Regions from separate parts of the Ensifer sp. 2TAB8 genome, predicted to be linked through region 2. Evidence: riboswitches for the same ligand, from Rfam matches in the RefSeq annotation. Region 2 holds a riboswitch; the other holds the start of a gene.
The links. Region 2 has a riboswitch for S-adenosylmethionine ahead of metA (homoserine O-acetyltransferase MetA). Riboswitches for the same ligand answer to the same signal wherever they lie in the genome.

Region 1 (4,407 bases), on a different contig from region 2:
CGGCTATCGAGCGCGGGGCGCTTGCCCGCTTCCGCCGATAGCCTATCCCACCCTGGCCTAACCCAGGTGCATTGCCCTCAGTAGATGCCGTTCGGGAAATAGCGCAGGTAGATTTCCTCGAGCCGACCGCTGCGCGACAGCGCCAGCAGAGCGTGGTCGATGGCCTGGGTCAGGGCCGGTTCGGATTTGCGGTTCATGATCGTCAGGCCTTCGCCGAGAAAGCGCTGCGAGAAATAGGCGCCATCGACGAGCGAGCAGCACCCGCCGGCGGTCGTGCCTGAGACCCAGAAGGAAAGCTGCAATCCGTCGGAAAAGACCGCCGGCACTTCACCCTTCTGCAACGCCGTCAGCATGGCGTCGCGATCCGGGAAAACCTTGGCCTCGATCTTCGGGAAGAACGCCTTGAACATGGCCTCATGCGTCGTCCCCGCCACGACCCCGACCGCTTTCTTCCTGAGATCCTTCGGACCCGCCACGGCACCGGCTGCCTTGGCGTTGATGGCGAACCGGGCGGGCAGCCGCATGAAGGCGCGCGAGAAGCCGAAGCGCTGGCGCAACTCAGGGCCGACGGCGATGCCGGCGGCGACCGCTTCGCCCTGCCCCTGTTCCAGCGCCGGCAGGAGTTCCGCATAGGTCACGGCCTGGATCTGGCATTTGGCTTCGATGTCGAGCTCGCGGCAGATCTCGCGCACCAGATCGACGTGAAAGCCGGAGAGCTTGCCGGACTGGTCGATGAAATTGAACGGTGGAAAGTCCACCGTCGTCAGGAAACGCAGACGCGCCAGACCCGTGAGATCGGGCTTGGCGATGCGTTCGCGCGCATCGAACAGGATCGGCAGATCCTTCGGCTGCGCCGCCAACGGCGTTGCGATCAAGGACGCGCAGAGAGCGAACAGGGAAAGAAATCTCATGGGCAGCGGGCCGGCATGTCTCATGTGGCAGGGGCGGCCCTTAGAACCGCGGGATGATTCATCGAGCGGTAAAGTAACCGTCCGCAAGGCAACTGGCCATAGGCCTCGCGCGAACGCGGCAAGAGAGGCTTCAGGAAGAATTGGAGCGGGTGATCGGGATCGAACCGACGACATCAAGCTTGGGAAGCTGGCGTTCTACCACTGAACTACACCCGCGATGCCTGCGAAATTTCCCGAACCGAGACGATCTGTCAAGGACCCTTGCGCGGTATCGCACGAGGGTCCCACGCAAAATCTCCTACTCGGCGCGGAAATGCTTCGAAAGCTTGAGGCCTTGCGCCTGGTAGTTGGAGCCGACGCCGAGACCATAGAGGCCCTCGGGCCGTTCCAGCATGTGTTCATAGACGAGGCGGCCGACGATCTGCCCGTGCTCGAGGATGAACGGCACCTCATGGCTGCGCACCTCCAACACCGCGCGGCTGCCGGTGCCGCCGGCCGAGGCATGGCCGAAGCCCGGATCGAAGAAGCCCGCATAGTGCACGCGGAACTCACCCACCAACGGATCGAACGGCGTCATCTCGGCGGCATAGAGCGGCGGGACATGCACTGCCTCGCGCGAGACAAGGATGTAGAACTCGTCCGGATCGAGGATCAGTTCGTCGCGTCCACGGCTATAGAGCGGCTCCCAGAAGTCGAAGATCGCGTGCTGCGCCTTCTTGTCGACGTCGATGACCGCGGTATGGTGCTTGCCGCGGTAGCCGATCAGGCCGTCCGGGCCAGTGCCCTTGAGGTCGATCGACAGCGCAATGCCGCCACCGCTGACATTCGGGCGCTCACTCGCCACGAGAACGTCGCTCTCGTGCAGCGCCACCAGCGCTTGCTCCGACAGCAGCGATTGGCCCACGCGGAAGCGGATCTGAGACAGGCGCGAGCCACGGCGAACGACGATCGGGAAGGTGCGCGGGCTGATTTCGAGATAGAGCGGGCCGCTGTAGCCGGCTGGGATCTTGTCGAATTCCTGGGCGCGATCGGTGATGACGCGGGTGAAGATGTCGAGACGGCCGGTCGAGCTCTTCGGATTGGCCGAAGCCGACATGTCCGAAGGCAGCGCCAGGCTTTCCATCAACGGCACGATGTAGACGCAACCGGTCTCCAGCACTGCGCCATCGGTGAGATCAACCACGTGCAGCTTCAGGCGGTCGAGCTTGTCCGCGACCAGGTGTGACGGGCCTGGCATGAAGCTCGCGCGGACGCGGAAGGCCTTGGCGCCAAGACGCAGGTCGAGGCTCGCCGGCTGGATCTGATCGGCGTCCAACGGCCTCTCGCTCTTCAGGCGCCCCGTTTCGAACAGCGCGGCAATCGCGCGGTCGGCCAAAATCCCAGTGTCGCGGCCCATTGCAGTCCTCTTTTCAGTTGCGAGACAAAACCAAACTCCGGGAATTGACGCAAGCGCACCCTAGCAGTATTGAAGCTTTATCCCGTGGTGATTTGGCCGGTCGGCTTGCAGCCACGTTAAACAAGTAGCTAAAAAGGCCGGGTGTCAAAACCGGCCCGTTTACGCGGCCGGTTTTTTTGTTTTTGAAGGTGATCGTCCCATGAGCAAGAACTGGCGCCCGGCAACCCAACTCGTCCACGGCGGAACCACCCGCTCCCAGCATGGCGAAACGTCCGAGGCAATCTTCCTCACCCAGGGCTTTGTCTACGAGACGTCGGAAGCTGCGGAAGCCCGTTTCAAGGGCGAGACCGAAGGCTTTATCTACGCCCGCTACGGCAGCCCCACCAACGACATGTTCGAAAAGCGCATGTGCATGCTGGAAGGCGCTGAAGACGCGCGCGCCACGGCATCGGGCATGGCCGCCGTCACCGCCGCCATCCTCTGCCAGCTGAGGGCCGGCGATCACATCGTCGCTGCCCGCGCCCTCTTCGGTTCCTGCCGCTGGGTGGTCGAGACGCTGGCACCGAAATACGGCATCGAATGCACGCTGGTCGACGGTCGTGATCTCAAGAACTGGGAAAAGGCGATCCAGAAGAACACCAAGGTCTTCTTCCTAGAAAGCCCGACGAACCCGACGCTCGAAGTCATTGACATCGCCGGCGTCGCGAAGCTCGCCAACCAGATCGGCGCCAAGGTCGTCGTCGACAACGTCTTTGCAACGCCGCTGTTCCAGAAGCCGCTGGAACTCGGCGCCCATATCGTCGTCTATTCCGCGACCAAGCACATCGACGGCCAGGGCCGGTGCCTGGGCGGCGTCGTGCTGTCCGACAAGGACTGGATCAACGAGAACCTGCACGACTACTTCCGCCACACCGGGCCGGCCATGTCGCCGTTCAACGCCTGGACGCTGCTGAAGGGCATCGAAACCCTGCCGCTGCGCGTCAAGCAGCAGACGGAAACGGCCCGCCGCGTCGCCGATTTCCTCGCCGAGCAGCCGCAGGTGGCCAAGGTCATCTATCCCGGCCGCAAGGATCACCCGCAGGCCGACATCATCGCCAAGCAGATGACCGGCGGCTCGACGCTCGTCGCCTTCGAACTGAAGGGCGGCAAGGATGCAGCCTTCGCGCTGCAGAACGCGCTTGAAATCGTCCGCATCTCCAACAACCTCGGAGACAGCAAGAGCCTGATCACCCATCCGGCAACGACCACGCACAAGAACCTCACCGACGAGGCCCGCGAGGAGCTTGGCATTTCCGCCGGCACCGTGCGCTTCTCGGCAGGGATCGAGGACAGCGACGACGTGGTGGAAGATTTCGCCCGCGCGCTCAAGGCTGTCAAAGCCTGAGGCAACGAAAGATACGGCCGCCGCGACAGGACGGCGGCCGTCGATCCCCCGCGGCGCTCATGCTGCTGCAGCGCTGCCATCCCAGGTGGCGTCACCTGCGGGATCGAGAGGGCCCAAACAGCCGATCGGGATTCTCGCAAGCCATTGCCCAGGAATGGGTATGCACAATCTTGCCGTTATTCTTGACGAAACCATCTTGCTGTAGAATACCCTGAAAGACCTGAAGCAAGGTGTTGCCCATGTATCGCGCTTTGACCCGCGACATAGAAGTTACGGTGGAGCCGTACTATCTCGAAGAGCAGTCGGATCCCGATGACGGCCGCTATGTCTGGGGCTATCGCATCGTCATCTCGAACCATTCGGACGCAGCCGTCCGGTTGATGACCCGCTACTGGCATATCACCGATGAGAATGGGCAGGTCGACGAGGTCAGCGGCCCCGGCGTGATCGGCGAACAGCCGCTGCTCAATCCCGGCGACACCTATGAATATTCGTCGGGCTGCCCGCTGGATACGCCGTCGGGCGTGATGTTCGGCCACTACAGCATGGAAGCGGAAGGCGGAGAGACCTTCAACGTGGCCATTCCCGCCTTCTCGCTCGATTCACCCGGGCTCGTGCGCACCCTGAACTAATTCCAGGATTAAGTGGGAGGCGCTTTTCCGTCCGGAATTGCGCCCTTCAAATAGCGACCCCGGCCAAATGACCGGAGGCGCCCG
Region 2 (4,407 bases):
CACGGGATTGATCCAGATCGAGCGCGGGAAATGTGCCGTCAGACGCGACAGCCAGAGCGCGCCGGCCTCGTCGTTCCAGTGCTCGACCGAGCCGCCGGGATGGCTGATCTCATAGGGGCTCATCGAGGCGTCGCCGACGAAGATGGCGCGATAGTCGCCGCCATAGGTGCGCAGCACTTCGGTGGTGCGGGTGATGTCGATACGGCGGCGGCGGTTGTCCTTCCACAGGCCCTCGTAGACGCAGTTGTGGAAGTAGAAGTGCTCCATGTGCCGGAACTCGCCGCGGGCCGCCGAGAACAGTTCCTCGACGATGCGGATGTGATCATCCATCGAGCCGCCGATATCGAAGAACATCAGGAGCTTCACGGCATTGCGGCGTTCGGGGCGAGTCACGACGTCGAGATAGCCGTGTTCGGCGGTGGAACGGATCGTGCCGTTGAGGTCGAGCTCGTCGGCGGCACCCTGGCGCACCCAGCGCCTGAGGCGCTTCAGTGCGACCTTGATGTTGCGGGTGCCGAGTTCGACCGTGTCGTCGTAGTCCCTGAATTCACGTCGGTCCCAGACCTTGACGGCGCGGCGGTGGCGCGACTGGTCCTGGCCGATTCTGACGCCCTCGGGATTGTAGCCATAGGCGCCGAAGGGCGAGGTGCCGGCGGTGCCGATCCATTTCGAGCCGCCCTGGTGCCGGCCCTTTTGCTCCTGCAGCCGCTGGCGCAAGGTCTCCATCAGCTTGTCGAAGCCGCCAAGCGCCTCGATCAGGCGTTTTTCTTCCTCGCTCAGATGCTTCTCTGCGAGCTTGCGCAGCCAGTCCTCGGGGATGACAGCCTCTTCGCCCGCCTCCATCGGGTTGACGGCTTCAAGGCCGGAAAAGCAGTGCTGGAACACCCGGTCGAAGCGGTCGATATGGCGCTCGTCCTTCACCAGTGCCGTACGCGCCAGATAGTAGAAGGCCTCGACGTCGAAGGTGGCGATGCCCGCCTCCATCCCCTCGATCAAGGACAGGAATTCCCGGAGCGTGACCGGGACCTTCGCCGCCTTGAGTTCGAGGAAGAAGGGAATGAACATCTGACCTCAGCTTTTCCCGGCGCCGATCTCCGCGACATCATACGGCGTCGTCTGGTACATCTCGTTGATCCAGTTGCCGAAGAAGAGATGCGCATGACTGCGCCAGCGGTTCTGCGGCGGCAGGGTCGAATCGTTGTGCGGGAAATAGTCGTGCGGCATCTTGATCGGCACGCCCGCATCCACGTCCCGGAAGTATTCGTCCGACAGCGACGTCGAATCATACTCCACGTGGTTGAACATATAGAGCCGGTTGCCCTTCTTCTCGTGCACCAGGCAGACGCCCATCTCCTTCGATTCCATCAGGATTTCGAGGCTCGGCACCTTGTCGATATCGGCGCGGCGGACCTCGGTCCAGCGCGAGACCGGAACCGCGAAATCGTCGGAGAAGCCGTTGAGATAGACGGAGGAACGATTGAGGTTCTGGTGGCGGTAGACGCCGAAGGCTTTTTCCTTCAGCGCATATTTCGGCACGTGGTGGAAATGATAGATCGCCGCCATCGCGCCCCAGCAGACGTTGAGCGTCGAGTGCACATTGGTCTCGGTCCAGTCGAGGATGCGCTTCAGTTCGTCCCAATAGGTGACGTCCTCGTATTCGAGCGTCTCGACCGGCGCGCCGGTGATGATGAAGCCGTCGAACTTGCGGCCCTGTACCTCTTCCCAGGTCTCGTAGAAGGAGAGCAGGTGATCTTCCGAAGTGTTCTTGGCCCGGTGAGCGCCGATGCGCACCAGCGACAGTTCCACCTGCAGCGGCGAGGCGCCGATCAGGCGCGCCATCTGAATCTCTGTCTTGATCTTGTTCGGCATGAGGTTCAGGAGCCCGATCTGGAGCGGGCGGATATCCTGACGGATCGCCACGGTCTCGGTCATCACCCGCACACCCTCATGCACGAGGGTTTCGAAAGCGGGCAGCGTATCGGGAATCTTGATGGGCATGGGCTTCCACTCGATCAATACAAAAAAACCGGCAGCGATTGATCGCGACCGGTCCTCGGAAATCCAACTTTCCTCGGCCCTTTAGCGACTTGTTTAACGTGGCTGCAAGCCGYCCGGCCAAATCACCACAGGGAATTTGATAGCGCGACAGGGCCTCGGGGGTCAAGAAAAACGATTCGGGGTGTCGTGGCCCCTCATCCCGCTGCCGCGACCTTCTCCCCGCGGGCGGGGAGAAGGGGCCTTGCCGCACCCGATCGCTCCGCCAGTCAAGCTTAGCGGCCGTTCGGCCTATCTTGATCGCCGGGTTCGCTGCCGGCCCGTCTCGGCTTGGGGGCTTACTCGTCGTCCTCGTCCCCTCTTTCCGCTTGTGGGGAGAAGGTTAGTCCTCGGGTTTAACCCGAGGAGAGGGGCTAGTCTGCAGCAGGCTTAGAGCATCCCGCATTCCATAACCTAGCCGGCGCTCAGCCTCATCCAGGCCGAGCCAGAAGAAGCGAAAGCGGATCGGGTCACCGCCGCCATAAGGCGTCATTTCCTGATGCACCCAAGTCTGGCGCTGCTCGCCGGCGAGCGCGACGTGAAAGTAGTGCCGCCGATGGCAGATCGTCCTGCCGTCCTTCGGGTAGTGGTAGTCCTGCGTGTCGAGATGGGCGAGCGTTTCCGACGGCGTCAGCCCCGTCTCCTCGATAAATTCTCTCACTGCCGCGGCCTCTGGGCTCTCGTCCGGCTCCATCGTGCCGCCAGGCACCTGCAGCGCGATCTCGGGAAAGTCCGGCTCGTCGAAGACCAACAATCGGTCGCGCCAGGTGGCGTAGATCAGGACCTTGTGGGCGTCCGGGGTCATCCGTCGCGCCGCGCCATGAAGGCGAGGCGCTCGAAGAGGTGTACGTCTTGCTCGTTCTTCAGAAGTGCGCCGTGCAGCTTCGGCAGCATGGTCTTGGCGTCGGCTCTCAGATCCGCCGGATCGACCTCGTCGGCGACGAGCAGACGGATCCAGTCGAGCGCTTCGGACGTGGACGGTTTCTTCTTCAACCCCGGCACCTGGCGGATGTCGTAGAAGGCGGCAAGGGCGGCCGAGAGCAGCGTCTTGCGGATGCCGGGGTAATGCACCTCGACGATGCGGGCGAGCGTGTCGGCGTCGGGGAAGCGGATATAGTGGAAGAAGCAGCGACGCAGAAAGGCGTCCGGCAGCTCCTTCTCGTTGTTGGAGGTGATGATGACGATCGGCCGATGACGGGCGCCGATCATCTCGCCGGTCTCGTAGACATGGAATTCCATGCGGTCGAGTTCCTGCAACAGGTCGTTCGGAAATTCGATATCGGCCTTGTCGATCTCATCGATCAGGAGCACCACGCGCCGATCGGCCTCGAAGGCCTGCCAGAGCTTGCCCTTGCGGATATAATTCCTGACCTCGTTGACGCGCTCGTCGCCGAGCTGGCTGTCGCGCAGGCGCGATACGGCATCGTATTCGTAAAGCCCCTGCTGCGCCTTGGTGGTCGACTTGACGCTCCATTCGATCAGCTCGAGGCCAAGGGCTGCGGCGATCTGGCGGGCAAGCTCGGTCTTGCCGGTGCCGGGCTCGCCCTTGACCAGCAGCGGCCGTTCCAGCCGGATCGCGGCGTTGACGGCGATCATCAGGTCCTTGTCGGCGATATAGTCGGCGGTGCCTTGAAATTGCATGGGCGTCTTCCGGGTTCAGCGTCTCGTCTGCGAAGTCCATGGACTACCGCATCTTGGCCGAAATCGGAATCGATTTGAGAAGAGATGGTGCGAGCAGAAAGTTCTGTCTCAGCCGCGAAGGGCGGTGACCTCGATCTCGATCAGCATTTCCGGGCGGATCAGATCGCAGACGATCATGGTTGCGGCCGGGCGGATCTCGCCGAAGATTTCGCCGAAAACCGGGAACACCCGGTCGGCGAAGCTGGCATCGGTGACGTAGTAGTGGTTGCGCACCACGTCCTTCATCGAGAAGCCCGCTTCCTTCAGCGCGCCCTCGATCGTCTTCAGGCAGTTGCGCGCCTGCTCCTCCACCGTCTCGGGCATGGTCATGGTGGCGTAGTCGTAGCCGGTCGTGCCGGAGACGAAGCACCAGTCGCCCATCGCGACGGCACGCGAATAGCCTGCCGTCTTTTCGAAGGGCGAGCCCGAGGAGATGAGCTTGCGCGTCATGCCGCTTGCTTTAGGCCCAGGGGCGCGAGGCGCCGACCGACTTCTCGAAGCTGTCGATGGCGGTCGCCTTTTCCAGCGTCAGGCCGATGTCATCGAGGCCGTTCAGCAGGCAGTGACGCTTGAAGGCATCGACCTCGAACTTGACCGAGCCGCCGTCCGGACCGGTGATTTCCTGGGATTCGAGGTCGACCGAGAGGATGGCGTTGGAACCGCGCGAGGCGTCATCCATCAACTTGTCGAGGT

Region 1: it holds a riboswitch for S-adenosylmethionine, as region 2 does, so the genes downstream of both, AB4Z53_RS03060 (O-succinylhomoserine sulfhydrylase) here and metA (homoserine O-acetyltransferase MetA) in region 2, are expected to answer to the same signal.

Annotation. Positions count from the first base shown of each region.
Region 1 is NZ_JBFRGB010000001.1:619,237-623,643, forward strand. Features, by position in the region: gene AB4Z53_RS03040 (tellurite resistance TerB family protein) at 1-41, shown strand, start outside; gene AB4Z53_RS03045 (transporter substrate-binding domain-containing protein) at 78-911, opposite strand; tRNA gene AB4Z53_RS03050 (tRNA-Gly) at 1,053-1,127, opposite strand; gene AB4Z53_RS03055 (2'-deoxycytidine 5'-triphosphate deaminase) at 1,210-2,307, opposite strand; SAM riboswitch at 2,382-2,460, shown strand; gene AB4Z53_RS03060 (O-succinylhomoserine sulfhydrylase) at 2,507-3,691, shown strand; gene apaG (Co2+/Mg2+ efflux protein ApaG) at 3,931-4,323, shown strand.
Region 2 is NZ_JBFRGB010000003.1:144,442-148,848, forward strand. Features, by position in the region: gene AB4Z53_RS08705 (vWA domain-containing protein) at 1-1,065, opposite strand, end outside; gene metA (homoserine O-acetyltransferase MetA) at 1,072-1,998, opposite strand; SAM riboswitch at 2,060-2,137, opposite strand; gene AB4Z53_RS08715 (NUDIX hydrolase) at 2,378-2,839, opposite strand; gene AB4Z53_RS08720 (AAA family ATPase) at 2,836-3,675, opposite strand; gene AB4Z53_RS08725 (RidA family protein) at 3,784-4,164, opposite strand; gene leuD (3-isopropylmalate dehydratase small subunit) at 4,175-4,407, opposite strand, start outside.